One region of the Streptomyces sp. NPDC023723 genome, then DNA from elsewhere that is predicted to be linked to it. Evidence: riboswitches for the same ligand, from Rfam matches in the RefSeq annotation. Region 1 holds a riboswitch; each other region holds the start of a gene.
What was found. Region 1 has a riboswitch for cobalamin ahead of AB0G32_RS21230 (energy-coupling factor ABC transporter permease). Riboswitches for the same ligand answer to the same signal wherever they lie in the genome.
Positions count from the first base shown of each region.

Region 2: another riboswitch for cobalamin. It lies ahead of metE (5-methyltetrahydropteroyltriglutamate--homocysteine S-methyltransferase); the one in region 1 lies ahead of AB0G32_RS21230 (energy-coupling factor ABC transporter permease).
Region 3: another riboswitch for cobalamin. It lies ahead of AB0G32_RS33700 (cobalamin biosynthesis protein); the one in region 1 lies ahead of AB0G32_RS21230 (energy-coupling factor ABC transporter permease).

Region 1 covers NZ_JBFAAP010000019.1:120,774-127,384, reverse strand. The annotation lists gene AB0G32_RS21240 (hypothetical protein) at 252-698, opposite strand; gene AB0G32_RS21235 (potassium channel family protein) at 879-1,412, shown strand; cobalamin riboswitch at 1,460-1,649, shown strand; gene AB0G32_RS21230 (energy-coupling factor ABC transporter permease) at 1,679-2,380, shown strand; gene AB0G32_RS21225 (energy-coupling factor ABC transporter substrate-binding protein) at 2,377-2,733, shown strand; gene cbiQ (cobalt ECF transporter T component CbiQ) at 2,734-3,483, shown strand; gene AB0G32_RS21215 (ATP-binding cassette domain-containing protein) at 3,480-4,343, shown strand; gene AB0G32_RS21210 (sigma-70 family RNA polymerase sigma factor) at 4,315-4,917, opposite strand; gene AB0G32_RS21205 (hypothetical protein) at 5,083-5,724, opposite strand; gene AB0G32_RS21200 (methylmalonyl-CoA mutase subunit beta) at 5,926-6,611, shown strand, end outside.
Region 2 covers NZ_JBFAAP010000009.1:28,198-34,808, forward strand. The annotation lists partial or broken gene metE (5-methyltetrahydropteroyltriglutamate--homocysteine S-methyltransferase) at 211-2,524, opposite strand; cobalamin riboswitch at 2,695-2,919, opposite strand; gene AB0G32_RS12905 (neutral/alkaline non-lysosomal ceramidase N-terminal domain-containing protein) at 4,195-6,611, shown strand, end outside.
Region 3 covers NZ_JBFAAP010000054.1:29,418-36,028, reverse strand. The annotation lists gene AB0G32_RS33725 (hypothetical protein) at 1-72, opposite strand, end outside; gene AB0G32_RS33720 (alpha/beta fold hydrolase) at 258-1,376, opposite strand; gene AB0G32_RS33715 (class II aldolase/adducin family protein) at 1,471-2,145, opposite strand; gene AB0G32_RS33710 (inorganic phosphate transporter) at 2,368-3,657, shown strand; gene AB0G32_RS33705 (hypothetical protein) at 3,690-3,911, shown strand; cobalamin riboswitch at 4,087-4,229, shown strand; gene AB0G32_RS33700 (cobalamin biosynthesis protein) at 4,333-5,304, shown strand; gene AB0G32_RS33695 (cobyric acid synthase) at 5,301-6,611, shown strand, end outside.

The DNA.
Region 1 (6,611 bases):
GCACGGCGGCCGGCCTGACCGCCGCGGGCACGGCCGCCGCCCTACTGGCACGACGACGCCACCACCGCCGTTGAGCACGGCGGTCGCCGCGGACGCCGGCCCAGGCGGGGGCCGGCACAGCCAGCCGGGCTGACCGCCGTGACCACGGCCGCCGCCCTGCTGGCACGGCGGCGCCGCCAGCGCCGTTGAGTGCGGCGGTGGCGGGCGCCCGCGACGGGTGGACGGGTACGGCCGGATGGCCGCCCGTGCGGTCAGACCGCGCGCCTCGTCTCGTCCTGCCGGCTGGCCAGTGCCCAGATCACGAAGACGTCGATCGCCATCTGGATCACCGACCAGACGGGCGCGTACGGCAGGAACAGGAACTGCGCGACGAGGCTGAGCGAGGCCAGCGCGATGCCGGCGAAGCGGGCCCACGCCATGTCCCTGAGCAGCCCGAACCCGGTGACCAGGACCAGCGCGCCGAGCACGACGTGCAGGACGCCCCAGCCGGTGAGGTTCATCTCGTAGACGTACGTGCCGACGCTGGCGTACACGTCGTCCTCGGCGATCGCCGCGATGCCCTGGAGCACCGCGAGGGCGCCGTTGATCAGCATCAGGACGCCCGCGAAGACGACGCCTCCGGTCACCCAGCCTTGGTGCCGGGCGGCGGAACGCGCGGACGAGGAGGCACCGGGGTTCGGTGCGGCGTGCTGGGTCATGAGGGTGATCCCTTCTCACGGTTCCTCCGAGCCTGTGCCGGACCGCCACCGGCGACCACGCGGGATACGCCGAACGGGTGAAGGACGTCGGAGCGGGTTTACGGCACAGAACATGCGGCCCCGGACACCCTCGCGTTGACTGGCGACGGCAGGCACGGGCGGAACACGCCGGAGGACCCCATGACCACGCCGGGCAGCGCACACGGGCCCCGAGCGGTGTGGAGCACCGCCCGGTCCTGGCTGCTGTGGACCGGCGGCACGGTGGTCACGGTGGTGGCGGCCTACTTCCTGCTCCCGCTCGACGCGCTGGGACCGCACCGCCCCGGTCTGAGCTGGCTGCTGTTCGCCCTGCTGCTGGCCGGCGTCGCCGTCCTGCTGCTGCGCCAGGTGCACCACGTCCTCACCGGCCGCCCGGAGACCCGCCCGGGGCTGGCCATCACGCTGCTGATCCTGCTGTCCGTGCACACCTTCGCCGCCGCGTACTACATCCTCGCCAAGCAGCCCGGGGAGTTCCACGGGCTGCGCACCCGGGTGGACGCCCTGTACTTCACCGTGGTCACTCTCGCCACCGTCGGCTACGGGGACATCACGCCGCGCGGACAGACCGCGCGAGTGGTGACGGTCGTGCAGATCCTGTACACGTTCGTCTTCCTGACGGCCGCCGTGACGGCGCTGAGCGAGCGGGTGCGGGACCTGGTCACCCGCCGCCCCTGAAGATCCACCGGCCCCGAGGCGTGGTTGTCACCACCCGGTCCCGAGCACTAGTGTCACCACGCCTTGGTGAACGGGAAATCGGTGCGACACCGGTGCGGCCCTCGCCACTGTGATCGGGAAGTCCGGCTCCAGCCCCTTGCGAGGGGGCAGCCACTGGGTCCTCACGGACCCGGGAAGGCGGAGTTCGGGCGGTGGTACCCGTCAGCCAGGAGACCGGCCAAGGCGCGTCGTCCATCCACGAGGTGCTGGAGAGGGTCTGCCGAGTCATGCACATAGCCGAGGGTTTCCTGCCTCCGGCGCACGCGATCGCCTGGGGTGTCGCGTCCGCGCCGTTCGTCGTCCACGGAGTACGTTCCCTCACCCGTGAGGTCCGCGAGCATCCGGAGAGCACCCTGCTCCTCGGTGCCGCCGGGGCCTTCACCTTCGTCCTGTCCGCCCTGAAACTGCCGTCGGTGACCGGGAGTTGCTCCCATCCCACCGGCACCGGGCTCGGCGCGATCCTGTTCCGCCCGCCGATCATGGCGGTGCTCGGCACGATCACCCTGCTGTTCCAGGCGCTGCTGCTGGCGCACGGCGGGCTGACCACGCTCGGCGCCAACGTCTTCTCCATGGCGATCGCCGGCCCCTGGGCCGGGTACGCCGTCTACCGGCTGCTGCGCCGCCTCGACGTGCCGCTGATGGCCACGGTGTTCTGCGGCGCGTTCGTCGCCGACCTGGTCACGTACTGCGTCACCAGTGTGCAGCTCGCGCTGGCCTTCCCCGACCCGAGCAGCGGGTTCTGGGGCGCGCTCGGCAAGTTCGGGTCCATCTTCGCGGTCACGCAGATCCCGCTCGCGGTGAGCGAGGGGCTGCTGACGGTGCTGGTGATGCGGCTGCTGGTGCAGTCCAGCGCGGGGGATCTCACCCGGCTCGGCGTGCTGCTGACGGCCAGGGCGACGAGCGACGAGCGGACGGCGGTGGCCCGGTGAAGCGGAACACACGGATCAACCTCCTGCTGCTGCTCGCGGTGGCCGCGCTGGCCGTGCTGCCCCTGGTGTTCGGGCTCGGCGACCACAAGGCGGAGCCGTTCGCCGGGTCCGACGCCGAGGCGGAGACCGCGATCACCGACATCGAACCGGACTACAAACCGTGGTTCTCGCCCCTGTACGAACCCCCGTCCGGGGAGATCGAGTCGGCGCTGTTCGCCGTGCAGGCGGCGCTCGGCGCGGGCGTGCTGGCGTACTACTTCGGGCTGCGCCGGGGCCGGCGGCAGGGCACCCGCGAACAGCATGAGCGGGCCGAGCGGACCGAGTGGGCCGAGCAGCTGCACGAGGACGCCTGAGTGCTGCCGATCGACGCGGCGGCGCACAGCAGCCGCTGGCGCCGCCGGCATCCGGTGGACAAGGCGGTGCTCGCCCTGGGCCTCACGGTGCTGGCGATCTCGCTGCCGCCCTGGCCGGGCGCGGCCCTGGTGCTGGTGACGGCGCTGACCGTGCTGCTCGGCCCGGCCGGGGTGCCGGCCCGGCGGCTGTGGCGGGCGTACCGGGTGCCGCTCGGGTTCTGTGTGACGGGCGCGCTGCCGCTGCTGGTGCGGGCCGGCGGGCCGGGCCCCTTCCTGGGCCTGGCCGCGGACGGCCCGGTGCGCGCCGGTGAGCTGCTGCTGCGCACCTCGGCCGGCTCCCTCGGGGTGCTGCTGTTCGCCTTCACCACCCCGATGTCCGACCTGCTGCCCCGGCTGGTGCGGGCCGGGGTGCCGGCCCCGGTGGTGGACGTGGCACTGGTGACGTACCGGATGAGTTTCCTGCTCCTGGACTCGGTGCGCCGGGTCCGCGCCTCGCAGGCCGCGCGGCTCGGGCACAGCACGCGGGCCGCGGCCTGGCGTTCGCTGGGCGGGCTCGGCGCCACCGCGTTCGTGCGGGCCTTCGACCGGGCGGCGCGGCTGCAGACCGGACTGGCCGGCCGCGGCTACGACGGCACGCTGCGGGTCCTGGTCCCGCCGGCCCGGGTCTCCGGCCGCTTCACGGCGGCGAGCCTCGCCCTGCTCACCGCGCTGACCGCGCTCACCTTCGTCCTGAGAGGTCCGCTGACATGAGCGAGCCGGCACTCCTCGCCCTGCGCGGCGCGTCCTTCGGCTACGAGGACGGTCCCGCCGTGCTCGACGGGCTGGACTTCGACGTGCCCGAGTCACGGGCCCTGGCGCTGCTGGGCCGCAACGGCAGCGGCAAGACCACGCTGATGCGGCTGCTGAGCGGCGGACTGCGGCCGCGGAGAGGGGAGCTGACGGTCCGCGGCGAGCCGGTGACGTACGACCGGAAGGGGCTGACCCGGCTGCGGACCACCGTGCAGGCGGTGGTGCAGGACCCGGACGACCAGCTCTTCGCCGCGTCCGTCGGGCAGGACGTGTCGTTCGGGCCGCTCAACCTCGGTCTGCCGGACGCCGAGGTCCGCGCCCGGGTCGCCGAGGCGCTGGCCGCGCTGGACATCACGGCGCTCGCCGACCGGCCCACCCACCTGCTGTCGTACGGGCAGCGCAAGCGGGCCGCGATCGCGGGGGCGGTCGCGATGCGGCCGAGGGTGCTGATCCTCGACGAACCGACCGCCGGGCTCGACCCGGACGGCCAGGAACGCCTGCTGACCACCCTCGACGCGCTGCGCGCCGACGGCACCACCGTGGTCATGGCCACCCACGACGTCGACCTGGCGCTGCGCTGGGCCGACGACGCGGCGCTGCTCACCCCGGACGGCGTGCACACCGGGCCGGCCGCCGGGATGCTGGCCCGCACGGATCTGCTGTCCCGTGCGGGCCTGCGGCTGCCGTGGGGCATCGCGGCGGCCCGGCTGCTGCGCGCCCGGGGCCTGCTGCCGGACACGGCACCGGGGCCGCGTACGGCGGAGGAACTGGCGGCGGTGGCGGAGCCGTCGCTCAGACCGGCACCGCCTCGCTCTCGTTGAGGGACCGGATCAGCGCGGTGCGGGCACGGGCCACGCGGGAGCGGACCGTGCCGACCGGGCAGTCGCTGACCGCGGCGGCCTGCGCGTAGGGCAGCCCGAGCAGCTGGGTCAGGACGAACGCCTCGCGGCGGTCGGCGGGCAGCGCGTCCAGCAGTCCGGCGAGGGCGATCCCCTCGTCGAAGCCGGGCAGGTCGCGCGCCTGGGCGCGTTCGACGGCCGCCGCCCAGTCCGCGGTGTCCGACAGCCGGGGCCGGCGGGTGGTGCGGCGGATGCTGTCGGCCACCGCGCGCCGGGCGATGGACAGCAGCCAGGTACGGGCCGAGCAGCGGCCCTCGAACCGGTGCAGGCTGCCCAGGGCCCGCAGGAACGTCTCCTGGGTCAGGTCGTCGGCGCTCTGCGGATCGGCGCCGAGGAACGTCACGTGGCGGCGGACGTCGCGGTGCAGGGCCCGGACGAAACGCTCGACGGCGTCCGGGTCGCCGGTCCGGGCGGCCAGCGCCCAGGCGGTTATCGACTCCTCTCCCGGCTGCTCGGGCTCTCTTGGCGGGTACGGCGGCAAGACGGCAGTGGTCACCTGTGTGTCCTCGCGGTTGCGCGACCGGCGTCCGGGCAGCGGCGGCCGACGGGCACGGCGGCCCGGGCCGGTGAAGGGTGGCGGCCGGGCACGGCTGTGCGCGGCCGGTGCCCGGGGCGGCGGACGGCAGAGCGGTCCGCGACGGCCTCGGGAAGCCGGCTGTCGTCAGGCGACAGCGAACCCTTCCGGCGGACCCCGGGGCGTGATCGCGTACGCGAGCGGGAGCGGCCGCGGGGCGCCCCCGTCATCGGCCCGGCGGGCCCGGACCGGCGGGCGCCCCGGCAGCGCGGGAACCCGGGGCAGCGGGCGCAGCGGTGCGCGCAGCCACCCGGCGACGGCCCGCAGGAGACGGAAGGCGGCGCGTTCGCCGTACGCCAGCCAGGCGCCGCTGAGCAGGGCGGCGAGCAGGTGCGCGGCGAGCATGCCGGGCGCGGCGGCCGGGCCCTGCTCCATCACAGCCGGGCCCTGCTCCATCACATGGGCATGGCCCATCTCCATCGCGCCCATGCCGGACGGGCCGGACATCCCGCCCGCCGCTCCCGCCCCCGCCCCCGCCCCCTGCCCGAAGGAGAAGAAGCCGTGCAACGCCCCCTGCGCGGCCACCGTGAAGGCACCCACCGGCACCGGTCCGCGCTCCCGCCCCGCGAGCCACCAGGCCGCCCCGCCGGTGAGCACCGCACCACCCGTCACGGCCGGCCACGGCACCGCCGTACCGGACATCAGGACGTGCCCCAGGGCGGCGAGCAGCACGCAGACGGCCGCGAACACCGCGGCGCGCACCGTGCGCGAGCACCACCCGGCGGTCATGACCCCCCTCCCCCTCCCCCTCCCCCTCCGCCCTCCGTACCTCCGGGAATACGCACAGCGCCCCGGACCCCCTCACCCGGTGACGCAGGTCACACACCACTCCCCCGGACGGACGAGCGTCCCACATCACACCGCCGAAGAGAACAAGGTCACAAGTGCGCCCTCTGCTGCCCGTCCGCCGTCCTGCCCTAGCATCCGAGCATGACGGTCCTGCCTGACGACGGGCTCCCGCCGGCGGCCGAGTTCCCTGACGCGACACATGAGCAGTGGCAGCACCTCGTGGCGGGTGTCCTGCGCAAGTCCGGCAAGGAGTTCTCGGACGACGCCGAGGCGGAGCAGAAGCTCTCCACCGCGCTGGAAGACGGGCTGCGCGTCCGGCCCCTCTACACCTCCAGGGACACCGCGCCCAACCCCGGACTGCCCGGCTTCGCGCCCTTCGTGCGCGGTGGCCGGGCCGAGGGGCACACGGCCGGCGGCTGGGACGTGCGCCAGCGGCACACGGTCGCGGACCGGGGCGCGGTCCTGGCCGACCTGGAGAACGGCGTCACCTCCCTGTGGCTGGCCGGCCTCCCGGTCGCGTCCCTCGCCGACGCGCTGGACGGCGTCCACCTGGACCTGGCGCCCGTCGCCCTGGACGCCGGCGCCCAGTCCGAGGCGGCGGCGCGGCGGCTGCTCGGGCTGTACGAGGAGCGCGGCGTCGCCCCCGAGGCGGTGCGCTGCACCCTGGGCGCCGACCCGCTGGGCCACGAGGCGCGCACGGGACGGCCGTACGACGTCGCCTGGGCGGTGGTCCGGGAGCGCGCCGAGAGGTTCCCGGGGCTGCGCGCGCTGACCGTGGACGCGCTGCCGTACCACGAGGCCGGCGGGTCGGCGGCGCAGGAACTGGG
Region 2 (6,611 bases), on a different contig from region 1:
GGGCGTGCACACCCCAGATGTTGTGTCGCGGCGAGAATTTGGGTAAATCCAAGCGCTGGTGTGGTCGGACGGGTGCCGGCCCTTCGCGTGTCGCGCGGCATGCGCAGACAGCAGACTCTCGGCTGCATCGGGCCGCCTTCGGCCTCGGTCGTGGTGGTGCTCTGGAAGGGCCGGGACGCTTGTGGCGTCCCGGCCCACCGCCTTCGCCGGTCAGGGGGCGGGCACCTCACCGCGGACGATGCGGGCGGCGGCGACCAGGTTCTCCAGGGAGGCGCGGGTCTCGGGCCAGGCGCGGGTCTTCAGGCCGCAGTCGGGGTTGACCCAGAGCCGTTCGGCCGGGATGGCCTGCAAGCCGGTGCGCAGCAGGTCCGCGGCCTCGTCGACGCTCGGCACGCGCGGGGAGTGGATGTCGTAGACACCGGGCCCGGCCTCGCGCGGATAGCCGTGGGCGGCCAGTTCCCGGGCCACCTGCATGTGCGAGCGGGCGGCCTCCAGACTGATCACGTCGGCGTCGAGGTCGTCGATGGCCCGGACGATGTCGCCGAACTCGGCGTAGCACATGTGGGTGTGGATCTGCGTGTCCGGACGCACCCCGCTCGTGCTGAGCCGGAACGCCTCGGTCGCCCACGCCAGGTACGCCGCGCGGTCGGCGGCCCGCAGCGGCAGCGTCTCGCGCAACGCGGGCTCGTCGACCTGGATGACCGAGGTGCCGGCCGCCTCCAGGTCGGTCACCTCGTCGCGCAGGGCGAGGGCGACCTGGCGGGCGGTGTCGCCAAGCGGCTGGTCGTCGCGGACGAAGGACCAGGCGAGCATGGTGACCGGACCGGTGAGCATGCCCTTGACTGGTCGGTCGCTCAGCGACTGGGCGTACGACGTCCAGCGAACCGTCATCGGCTCGGGGCGGGAGATGTCGCCGGCCAGGATCGGCGGGCGGACGTAGCGGGTGCCGTAGGACTGGACCCAGCCGTGCTGGGTGGCGAGGTAGCCGGTGAGCTGCTCGGCGAAGTACTGGACCATGTCGTTGCGTTCGGGTTCGCCGTGCACGAGGACGTCGATGCCGGTCGTCTCCTGGAAGGAGACGACCTCCTGGATCCTTGATGCGCTCCTCGTAGCCTGCGGTGTCGATACGGCCGGCGCGCAGGTCGGCCCGGGCCGTACGGAGTTCGCCGGTCTGCGGGAAGGAGCCGATGGTCGTGGTCGGCAGCAGCGGCAGTTTGAGGTGGGCGCGCTGGGCGGCGGCGCGTTCGGCGTACGGCTGGGAGCGGCGGGCGTCGGCGCCCGTCACGGCCTCGGCGCGGGCCCGTACGGCCGGGTCGCGGGTGATCGGCGAGCCGGCGCGGGAGGCGAGGTCGGCGCGGTTGGCGGCGAGTTCCCCGGCGATGGCGTCGGTGCCCAGGGCGAGACCCTTGGCGAGGACGGCGATCTCGGCGGTCTTCTGCTTGGCGAAGGCCAGCCAGCGCAGGACCTGCGGATTGATGTCCCGCTCGGCCGCCGTGTCCAGGGGGACGTGGAGCAGGGAGCAGGAGGCGGCGACGTCGACCCGGTCGGCGAGCCCGAGCAGGGTGCCGAGGGTGGACAGCGACTTCTGCAGGTCGTTGATCCAGATGTTGCGGCCGTTGACGACACCGGCGACCAGCCGTTTGCCGGGCAGTCCGCCGACGGCGGCCAGGGCGTCCAGGGTGGCGGCGGCAGCGTCGGTGAAGTCCAGCGCGAGTCCCTCGACCGGGGCCTGGGTCAGCACCGACAGTGCGTCCCCGAGCCGGTCGAAGTAGGAGGCGACGAGCAGCTTCGGCCGGTCCGTGAGGCCACCGAGATCGCGGTAGGCGCGCTCGGCGGCGTTCAACTCGGCCGGGGTACGGTCCTGCACGAGGGCGGGCTCGTCGAGCTGCACCCACTCGGCACCGGCCGTCCGCAGGTCGGCGAGCACCTCGGCGTACACGGGCAGCAGCCGGTCCAGCAGGGTCAGCGGCTCGAAGCCGGCCGGTGCGTCCGGTGCGGGCTTGGCCAGCAGCAGGTACGTCACGGGTCCGACCAGCACGGGCCGGGCGGTGAGGCCCTGGGCGAGGGCTTCCTTCAGCTCGGCCACCTGCTTGGTGGAGTCAGCCGTGAAGACGGTGTCGGGGCCCAGTTCGGGAACCAGGTAGTGGTAGTTGGTGTCGAACCACTTGGTCATCTCCAGCGGTGCCACCTCCTGGGTGCCGCGTGCCATGGCGAAGTATCCGTCGAGGGGGTCGGATGCGACGGCGGCACGGTGCCGCTTGGGGATCGCGCCCACCATGACGGTGGTGTCCAGGACGTGGTCGTAGTACGAGAAGTCGCAGGTGGGCACCTCGTGGATGCCGGCGTCGACGAGCTGCCGCCAGTTGCCGCGGCGCAGCTCCGCGGCGGTGGCCCGGAGGGCGTCGGCGGTGACGCGGCCCTTCCAGTAGCCCTCGACGGCCTTCTTCAGTTCCCGGTTCCGACCCTGGCGGGGGTAGCCGTACACGGTGGCCCGTGCTGCCGCGGTCGCGGACTTCGCTGTCACGGAGATCTCCTTCGCGAGATGAATCCCTGAGATCCCGGAGCCGGGACGAGAGCGCGAAGGGAACGACGGACCGGACGGCAACGACCCCTGTGCGGCAAAAGCACGGTCGTTCCATCTGGTGTGTACGCCGACCCGCCCTCGAGGCCACCGGGATGTCCACGTACGGATCGGTCCGCACGCGGGCAGTTGGCAGGTCTTCGGACTTGCGAGCACGCCCTCCGTGACGGAGGACACCTACTGGCCGTCGCTTCCCAGGCCCGGTATCTCGAACCCAGTGCGTATGACGGCGGTCGTTCCCGCTCACCGCTGCGGGGCAGTCCCGGATTCCCACCGGGTTCCCTCTTACGACGCATCCCGCCTGGCGGACGGGGCGAACCAGCTGCTGAGGTCACCCTACGGGGTGGCGCCGCGAAAGGAAGAGCGCCGTCCATCATCCGGGAGGCGGGCCGGGGCGTCCGGCGGGGGCAGCGGTGAGGGACCCTCGCCGCTGTGGTGCCGCGAGCCCTTGGGCCCGCGTTCCGCACGGCGAGGCCGGCGACCCGGGCCCGCTGGTACCGGCTCGACCCGGGGGGCCCGGACCGGTCGCCCGCCACAGCCGGTGGGCGGACATCAGCCGCCAGGCCCTGACCTTAATCCCGCCCAGGCCGGACAGGCCCTGGCCCAGTTGACCCAGCAGTGCGCACCCGGGCGTCCCGCTCCCGGACACACGGGCCCAGGCCACGCTCCGCTCCCACCGCTGCCCTCGCCGTCGGGCCGCCGCGCATGTCCGGACCGGGCCGGGAGCGTACGCCGAACCGTACAACCACGTGACACCGATACGTACACAGAGATCCCACGCGACTCGCGGCCCAGCAGCGGGAGGGGAAATGCCCCTTTGACCTGCCATGAAACCGGCGCGGTTACCCAGCCGTCCCTGCCGCCAACTCGCACACCTCTCCTTCAGCCGTATGCATTGTTTGCAGCGCCCTCCCCATAATCCGCGTCGCTGACCTTGCTCGCCCGGGTGGCCGACGCAGAGCATGAAGTCCGGCCATGGGATCCGGGACGCCCCCCCGCGATGTGCGGACGTCCGCTGGCCTCCCTGGGAAATCTGCGTTCGACTTTCACATGCATCCGACACGGAGAGATCTGGAGCGTGAACCTGCCTCCGGTGAGTGATCCTTGACGAGTCCCGCCTGCCGGGCGGCAGGCGGGACTTGCCGACAGGTGGGCCGATCAGCGAGGTCGGGTCATCAGCAGATTCCGAGTGCCTTCCCTGCCCGTGTCCTCACAGGCAAGGGAGAAACCGCGACCAATTGCCGCTCGTCGACTTCTGCTGCAAAGCAAGTTCAAAAGATGTACATGCAGACATCCCGCCTGTCGAGGCGTTCAGCCTGCCGGCCTCGCCGCCCGTGAGATCTTCTCCTCGCACGAAAGGACAGAAGCCGCAGACAAGCGCGCTCCGCATCCGCCAGGGCGACCGCACAGACCGGAACCTTCCCCCAACGAAGCCTGCTTCACCACCATTTGGCTGCGTTCAGAAAATTGAGTCGCCGGTATTGTCACGGAGATGACGGCGCCGTAGCTTTCTGACCGCGTCGACATGAAAGGGCAGGCCGCAGCCCGTCGACACATCTCATGGAACACAAGCGACTCATCGCAACCGAACAGGGACGACCGAGGTGACGCAGATGAAGCGTGAGAACGACGCGAGCGCAGCCGAAGAACCGCTGAGCAGACGGGGGTTCGTCGGAAGCTCACTGGCCGCCGCGGTGGCCGTCGCCGCAGGCAGCGCCATGGCCACCGTAGTGCCCGCGGCAGCCGACACGGCGAAAGCGGATTCGGCCGGCAAGACCACCGATCCGTCGGCCAAGCTCCAAGTGGGCGCCGCGGTGAAGGACATCACCCCGACGTCCGACATGTTCCCCCTCACCCGCGCACCCAACGTGACCCTGAACGGGGTCCTCGACCCGCTCCACACACGTGTGCTCGCGCTGTCGAGCGGTGCCGCGACCGTACTGGTCGTGTCCACCGAAACCGGGAGAGGTCCTTACGGTCCGCAGTTCGCGGAAGCCGTGGCCAAGCAGACCGGCATACCGATCGAGGCCGTGTTCCTCACGGCCACCCACTCGCACGCGGCCCCCGAGGTGACCGTCGAGCAGAACTACACGTTCGACGACAGTGACCCCGACGTCACCAACCTCCAGCGGTGGGGCAAACTGGTGATGGACCGGATGCTGGAAGCCGCCGCGGAGGCCGTGCGGAACATGCGCCCAGCGACCGTGGGCATCGGCTACTCCGAGAGCTACGTCAACGTCAACCGCAGCGCGGTCTACAACAAGGTCGCCGACGACGGAACGGTCACCGAGTACCGCAACCTCGGCTTCAACCCGACCGGCCCCACCGACCGCAAGGTCGCCACCCTCCGCTTCGACGGCCTCGACGGCGAGCCGATCGCCTTCCTCGTCAACTACGCCGTGCACGGCACCGTCATGCACGCCAACACCATCGGCGAAAACGGCGCCACGAAGATCAGCTCCGACATCCCGGGCCAGATCTCCACCTGTCTCGAAGACAAGTACGCCGGATCGGTCGCCCTCTGGCTGAGCGCCGCCGCCGGCGACCAGAACCCCATAGTCCAGAACGACATCTACACCCGCGACCCGAAGACGGGCGAGTTCTCGGAAAAGTTCTCCGACAACTACGACATCCTGAGCTACGTGTCGCGGATCAACTTCGCGGACGTGGAGACGGCGCTGGCATCGATCAGCCGCACCAGCGGCGACGTCACGGTCAACTTCGACTACGCGGAGACGACCATCCCGGGCACCACCAGCAGCGACTTCATGGTCTCACTGCAACTGCTGCGCATCGGGGACATCGCACTCGTCGGCTACTCCGGAGAACTGTTCAGCCGGCTCGGACACGACCTGAAGGACGGCTCGCTGCTCAAGCACACCCTGGTCCTCAACCACTGCTGGCAGAAGACCACCCAATACACCGGCTACGTCGCCGACGACAAGTCGAAGGCGGAGGGCGGATTCGGCACCACCGCCCCGTTCAGGACCGGCTATCTCTCCAAGGCCCTGGTCAAGCTGCAGAACGCGCTGATCAAGGAGACCGACAAGTGGACCCTGGGCGGCGACGGCACGGCCACCAACTCCGCCGGCCGTACCGTGCTGATCGGCCTGAGCGGGCGCCCCGACGGTTCGGACGCCGACCGGATCGTCAACTCCGCGGGCAAGGTGCTGCTGAAGCACGTGAAGGTCGCCAAGGACGCGAGCGGCAAGCGCCATGTGAACCTGGGCAACGGCTTCCTGCTCTACCCGGGCACCGACGCCAAGCTCGGATCGGGCAACGCGGTGGTGCGGAGCTTCGGAAGCTATCCCCAGACCGACCCCACCGGCACGACCAAACAGCCCCTGGACTGGCGACTCCTCGACATCAGCGGCAACACCGCGGTCCTCGCCACCGCCGAAATCGTGGACGGGGCCGAATTCAACCCGGACGACAACAGCAACGCCTGGAACACGAGCAACCTCCGCGCCTGGCTCAACAGCACCGGCGGCAAGAACCTGGCCGGCGACCCGACGGGCTTCTACGACGCGGCCTTCACCGCCGCGGAGAAGCGGAAGATCCTCAAGACCGCGGTGTCCATGAAGTCCTCCGGCTCCTACCCCGCCTACAACAAACTGCTCAGCAGCGACTGGTGGGGCACCTGGACCACGACCGGCACCAGCACCACGGACTACGTGTGGGCGCTCAGCGGCGAGGAGGCGTTCCGGTACTTCGGCCCCAGCAAGATCGCGACCGAGGCCGAGCTGGGCTTCGACCCGGCCAACTACACCAACGGCTACTTCGTCCCCACCGCCTACGCGCACAACGCGGGCGTCAAAATCAACGAAGGTGACAACGGCCCGTCGTTCGTCGGCTTCGGCGACGTATGGACCCGCTCGCCGGGCGCACCGGCCGACGGAACCGACTACTACGGCGTGTTCCTGGGATCCACCGGCTCCCTCAACGTCGGCCGCCCCGTCACGCGCCCCTACGGCACACTGCCGATCATCACGGTTGGCCTCGCGCTTTCGAGAGTGGGCTTGTCCGGGTC
Region 3 (6,611 bases), on a different contig from region 1:
GGCCAGCTCCGAGCGTGCGGGGGTGCCCTCCGGGGGGCGCGGCGCGGTGCGGCGCGGTGGCCGCTGGTTCATCGCTCTGGGGGCGGCGGCCAGGGGTCGCGGGCGGACGAGTCGGAGCCTGGAGTCGCGCGGGATACGGGACGTCACGGGTGCAGTCTTCCGGTTGACGGTCCGAAAACCCAAACGGACAGCTTCGACGGACCACGGACAAGTCCGGGGGCGGCTCCGGCGCGGGGGGCCGCGCGAGCGGCCCGGGGCTACATCAGCGGGGTCAGGAAGCGGCGCAGGGTCTCTTCGTAGGTGTCCGGGTCGGCGTTCCACATCGCGCCGTGCGCGGCGTGCGCGACGGTGTGCAGGGTGACCAGGCGGGGGTGGGCGTCGGCCAGGCGCCGGGAGAGCTGCCAGGGGGCGACGCTGTCGGCGGGGCCGTGAAAGACGAGGGCCGGGACGCCGAGCCGGCCGTGGCCGGCGGCGGGCCCGGCGTCGAGTCCGGTGCGGCCCTGCGCGGCGCGGACCGCGAGCGGCAGCAGCGCGCCCGGGGTGCGGCGGGCCGCGGCGAGGGTGCGTACGGTCGTCTGCCAGTCCAGGACCGGGGAGTCCAGGACCAGCCCGGAGATCCGGTCCCGCAGCCGGGAGCGGGTGGCGGTGCGCAGCGCCATGGTGGCGCCGGTGGACCAGCCGAGCAGGACGACCTTGCGGGCGCCGTGGCCGACGGCGTACCGGACGGCGGCCTCCAGGTCGCGCCACTCGGTCTCGCCGAAGTGCCGCAGGCCGTCCGGCGGCCGGGGCGCGCCGACGTCGCCCCGGTAGGCGAGGGCCAGCAGCGGGAACTCCAGGCGGTTCAGGAGGCCCATGAGGTTCAGGGTGTGCTCCCGGGTGGTGCCCAGGCCGTGCACCGCGATGATCCAGGTGCCGCGCGCGCCGGGCAGGAACCAGGCCGGCAGCGCGCCGAGGTCGCCGGGCACCTCGACGTCGGTGTGGCGCAGGCCGAGGGCGGTGCCCGGGTTGCCGACGTACAGGTTGGCGGTCAGCCAGGCCCGGTCGCCGGGGCCGAGGGTGCCGTGTGTGACGCCTTCCAGGCGGCGCACGACGGTGTCGGCGGGGTGCCGGTCGCCGGGCAGCACGGGGCCCACGACGGCGTGCGAGCCGTCGCCGGCCAGCCCGTACCGGCCGGGCCGCAGTGCGGCCAGGTGCCGGGTGAGGGTGATCTGTCCGGCGGCGGTGCCGTGCACCGTGAGCCGGGGTTCGGTGGGCAGGGGCCGGCCGGGCGTCGCCTTGAGGGCGGCGTCGCTGGCGAGGCGGCCGGCGGCGACGCTCGCGGCGCCTGCTGCCAGGGCCGCGGTGACGGCGGCGGTCGTTGCGGTGACGGTGCGCACAGCTCCCAGTTTCCCGGCGTGCCCCGTCGTAAGCCACCGGAAGGACGACTCCGGGTGAGGGGCGGGTGGCGCGGGCGGGCGCCGGGGCCTGCCCTCAGCCCTGCTGCCCGTAGCCGCGCAGCCGCTCCGCCACCCGGGCGAGCTGGTCCTCCGTCAGCAGGGACGGGGTCAGGCCGGGGACCGAGGAGGCGGTCAGCCACAGCCGGCACATCCACTCCAGCTGGGCGGTGCGGTCGTAGGCCTGGTCGAGGCCGGCCCCGTAGGTGATCGTCCCGTGGTTCTGGAGGAGGCAGCCGGAGCGGCCGTCGAGGGCCCGGAGCATGTGCGCGGCCAGTTCCTCGGTGCCGTACGTCGCGTACTGGGCGACCCGGACGGGGCCGCCGAGGGCCGCGGCCATGTAGTGCGCCAGTGGCAGTTCCGGGACCAGGGTGGAGACGGCCGTGGCGTGCACGGCGTGGGTGTGGACGACGGCGCCCGCGTCGGTGTGCCGGTACACCGCGAGGTGCATGGGCAGTTCGCTGGTCGGGACCAGGGCGCCGAGCACCTGCCGTCCGTCGGCCAGCGCGACGCCGGTGACGTCGTCCGGTGCGAGCCGGTCGTACGGCACGCCGGACGGCGTGACCAGGACGGTGTCGCCGACCCGGACCGAGACGTTGCCGGAGGTGCCGACCACCAGACCGTCGGCGACCGTGCGCCGGGCGGTGGCCACCAGCGCCGCCCAGGCGCGCGCCTCTTCCGGGCGCACGACCCCGCCCCGCGACTCGGACACGATGCCGCCTCCTTCACCCGGTGGTTCCCGCCCCGGCGATCCTGCCAGGCGGGGGCGGACCGGCGCACCGGGCGGGCAGTGATCCTCCGCCCGGGGAGTCGAGACCGAGGGGGGGCGGTGGCTCCGATTCCGGACACCATGAAGCCCCCCTCAGTTCATCTTCCGTTCACCCTGGTTGCCTACGTTCAACCAGCCAATGACCTCGAACGATTGCCTGGGTAAATGGAAAGCTTCTCGCTGATCCTCGCGATTGTGGTGGTGACCGCACTCGCGTTTGATTTCACGAACGGTTTCCACGACACCGCGAACGCGATGGCAACGACCATTTCGACCGGTGCGCTCAAGCCCAAGGTCGCGGTGGCCATGTCCGCCGTGCTGAACCTCGTGGGCGCATTCCTCTCCGTGGAGGTCGCCAACACGATCTCCAAGGGTCTCGTCGACGAGACCGGCATCCGTCCCGAGGTCATCTTCGCCGCCCTGGTCGGCGCGATCCTCTGGAACCTGCTGACCTGGCTGGTCGGGCTGCCGTCCAGTTCCTCGCACGCCCTCATGGGCGGTCTGATCGGCGCCGCGATCGCCTCGGCGGGCGTCGGCGCGGTGCACGGCGACGTCCTCGTCACCAAGGTGCTGCTCCCGGCGGTCGCCGCCCCGGCGGTGGCGGGCGTCGCGGCCCTGGTCGCCACCCGGCTGTCGTACCGGCTGGGCCGGGGGGCCGACGGCCGGGCGGCCGAGAAGGGCTACCGGGCCGGGCAGATCGCCTCGGCCGGTCTGGTCTCGCTGGCGCACGGCACCAACGACGCCCAGAAGACGATGGGCATCATCACCCTCGCCCTGGTGGCCGGCGGCGCCCTCGCCCCCGACTCCGACCCGCCGGTCTGGGTCATCCTGTGCGCGGGCCTCGCCATCGCGATGGGCACCTACCTCGGCGGCTGGCGGATCATCCAGACCATGGGCAAGGGCCTGACCGACCTCCAGCCGCAGCAGGGCTTCGCCGCCCAGACCAGCGCCGCGACGGTCATCCTGGCCTCCTCCCACCTCGGCTTCTCCCTCTCCACCACGCACTCGGTCTCCGGTTCGGTGATGGGGGCCGGCCTCGGCCGCAAGGGCGGGGTGGTGCGCTGGTCCACGGCGACCCGGATGGTCGTCGCCTGGGTGCTGACGCTGCCGGCCGCGGCCCTGGTCGCCGCGCTCGCCGAGTGGGTCTGCTCGCTGGGCGACTGGGGCACGGCGCTGGTCGCGGTGCTGCTGGTCGCCGCGAGCTTCGCGATCTGGCGGATCTCCCGGCGCGAGGTCGTCGACCACACCAACGTCGCCGTCCCGGACGGCGCGGAACCGGCCGGCGTGGTGACCGCGGCGGTGGCCGCGGTGGCCCCGCCGCCGGTCGGCCCCCCGGCCGACGCCCCCGACGCCCCCGGCGGTCTCCCCCCGGTCGAGAGCCTCGCGGCCGCCATCCCGGCCCAGCCCTCCGAACTCCCCGACGCCCCGGCCCGTTCGGCCGCCACCCCCGTCTGAGTCCCGGCCGGGCCGGAAGGAAGAGAAGCAGTATGGACATCGACTGGGCAGCCCTCGGCTCCGTCTTCGGCGTCGGCCTCGGGGCCACCGTCGCCCTGGTGACCCTGTTCACCCTCGGCATCGCCGGCCTGACCCGCCAGGAGCGGGCCGCCGCGCAGGGCGGCTCGGCGGGCCTCGCGGTCACCGGCGCGTACGTCTGCTTCGCGGCGTGCGCGGCGGCGGTGGCGTACGGGATCTATCTGATCGTGGCCTGAGGCGCCGCCGGATGTGTCGTCGGCCACCCCGGCCCCCGGGGTGGCGCACCCGCCTCCCCTGGTCATGTCCGGGTCCAGGGAGGGCAATCCGGACCCGCACCGGGCTCTTTCGGCCCGCGCGGGCCGCCGTACGGCCGCCCGCGCTCCTCCGTCGCAGGTCAACGGCAAGTTGACGGGTGTTCTCGGCACGTGGTGGACTTCCGGGGCCATGTACGGCGGCAGGAGAGGAAGCCCGGTGCGAATCCGGCGCGGTCCCGCCACTGTGACCGGGGAGTGCTCCCCGGGAGTCAGGAACTCTCACCGCCGGTCTCGTCGAACCAGGGCGTGGACACCCTAGTGAGGACATAACGCGATGCTCGGCCGCCGTTCAGACCGCAGGTCCGGTTCCCCCGTCTCCGATCGCGTGACCGGCTGACGTCCCGTGCGTGCCGGACGCGTCTTCGCGTACGGCGCCACCGCCGGCCTCCTCGGTGACCTGCTCCTCGGCGATCCCCGCCGCGGGCATCCGGTCGCCGTGTTCGGCCGCGCGGCCGGTGCCGTCGAACAACTGCTGTGGCGGGACCACCGGGGTGTGGGCGCCCTGCACACCGCCGTGTGCGCCGGTGGCGCCGTCGCCCTGGGCGCCGTGGCCGCCCGGGCCGTACGCCCCTGGCCCGCCGCCTCCATCACCCTGACCGCCGCCGCCACCTGGGCCGTGGTCGGCGGGACCTCGCTGGCCCGGGAGGCGTCCGCGATCGGACGGGCGCTGACGGCCGGGGACGTCGAGGGCGCCCGGGAGCGGCTGCCGCACCTGTGCGGGCGGGACCCGCAGGCACTGGACGCCGACGGGATCGCCCGGGCCGTGGTGGAGTCCGTCGCCGAGAACACCTCCGACGCGGTGGTGGGCGCGCTGGTGTGGGGGGCCGCGGCCGGGGTGCCGGGGCTGCTCGGCTTCCGGGCCGTCAACACCCTCGACGCCATGGTCGGCCACAAGTCGCCCCGCCACCGGCGCTACGGCTGGGCCTCGGCCCGGCTGGACGACGTGGCCGGAGGGCCGGGCGCCCGGCTGACCGCCGTACTGGCCGCCGCGGCCGGCGGCGATCCCCGGGGTGCCGTACGGGCCTGGCGGACCGACGCCGGCCGGCATCCGAGCCCCAACGCCGGGCCGGTGGAGGCGTCCTTCGCGGGCGCCCTCGGGGTACGGCTGGGCGGGACCCTGGCGTACGGCGGCCGGGTCGAGCACCGGCCCGTCCTCAACGGGGCGCACGGGCGGACCGTGCGCGTCGCCGACATCGACCGGGCGGTACGGCTGTCCCGGCGCGTGAGCTGGCTCGCGCTCGGCGTGTGCGCGGGCGCCCGGATCGCAGGCGCCCAGATCGCGGGGGCCCGGCTGCTGAAAGGACGTGACGCGTGAACGGCGGTCTGCTCGTCGCCGGTACCACCTCCGACGCCGGCAAGAGCGTCGTGACCGCCGGGATCTGCCGGTGGCTGGTGCGGCAGGGCGTGAAGGTGGCTCCGTTCAAGGCGCAGAACATGTCGCTCAACTCGTTCGTGACCCGGGAGGGCGCGGAGATCGGACGGGCGCAGGCCATGCAGGCGCAGGCGTGCCGGGTGGAGCCGACCGCGCTGATGAACCCCGTGCTGCTCAAGCCCGGCGGCGAGCAGAGCAGCCAGGTCGTGCTGCTCGGCAAGCCGGTCGGTGAGATGAGCGCCCGCGGCTACCACGGCGGACGGCAGCGGCGGTTGCTCGGCACCGTGCTGGAGTGCCTGGCCGAACTGCGGGGCACGTATGACGCGGTGATCTGTGAAGGGGCGGGCAGTCCGGCGGAGATCAACCTGCGCCGGACCGACATCGTGAACATGGGGATCGCGCGCGGCGCCGGGCTGCCCGTCCTGGTCGTCGGGGACATCGACCGGGGCGGTGTCTTCGCCTCCTTCTTCGGCACGGTCGCGCTGCTCGCGCCCGAGGACCAGGCGCTGGTCGCCGGGTTCCTGGTGAACAAGTTCCGGGGCGACGTGTCGTTGCTGAAACCGGGCCTGGACATGCTCCACGGGCTCACCGGGCGGCGGACGTACGGCGTGCTGCCGTACCGGCACGGGCTCGGCATCGACGAGGAGGACGGGATGGCGGTGTCGCTGCGCGGCGCCGTCCGGGAGTCCCGGGTCACCGCCCCCGTCGGCGCGGACGTGCTGCGGGTCGCCGTCTGCGCGGTCCCGCTGATGTCCAACTTCACGGACGTGGACGCGCTCGCCGCCGAACCGGGGGTCGTGGTGCGGTTCGTGGACCGGCCGGAGGAACTGGCCGACGCGGATCTGGCCGTGGTGCCGGGGACCCGGGGGACGGTCCGGGCCCTTGCCTGGCTGCGGGAGCGGGGGCTCGCGGACGCGCTGACGCGCCGGGCCGCCGAGGGCCGGCCCGTGCTCGGCGTCTGCGGCGGCTTCCAGCTCCTCGGGGAGCACATCGAGGACGACGTCGAGTCGCGCGCCGGGCACGTGGCCGGGCTCGGCGTGCTGCCGGTGCGGGTGCGGTTCGCCCGCGAGAAGACCCTCACCCGGCCGGTCGGCGAGGCCCTCGGCGAACGGGTCGAGGGGTACGAGATCCATCACGGCGTCGCCGAGGTGACGGGCGGCGAGCCGTTCCTGGACGGCTGCCGGGTCGGCCAGACCTGGGGCACGCACTGGCACGGTTCGCTGGAGTCGGACGGGTTCCGGCGGGCGTTT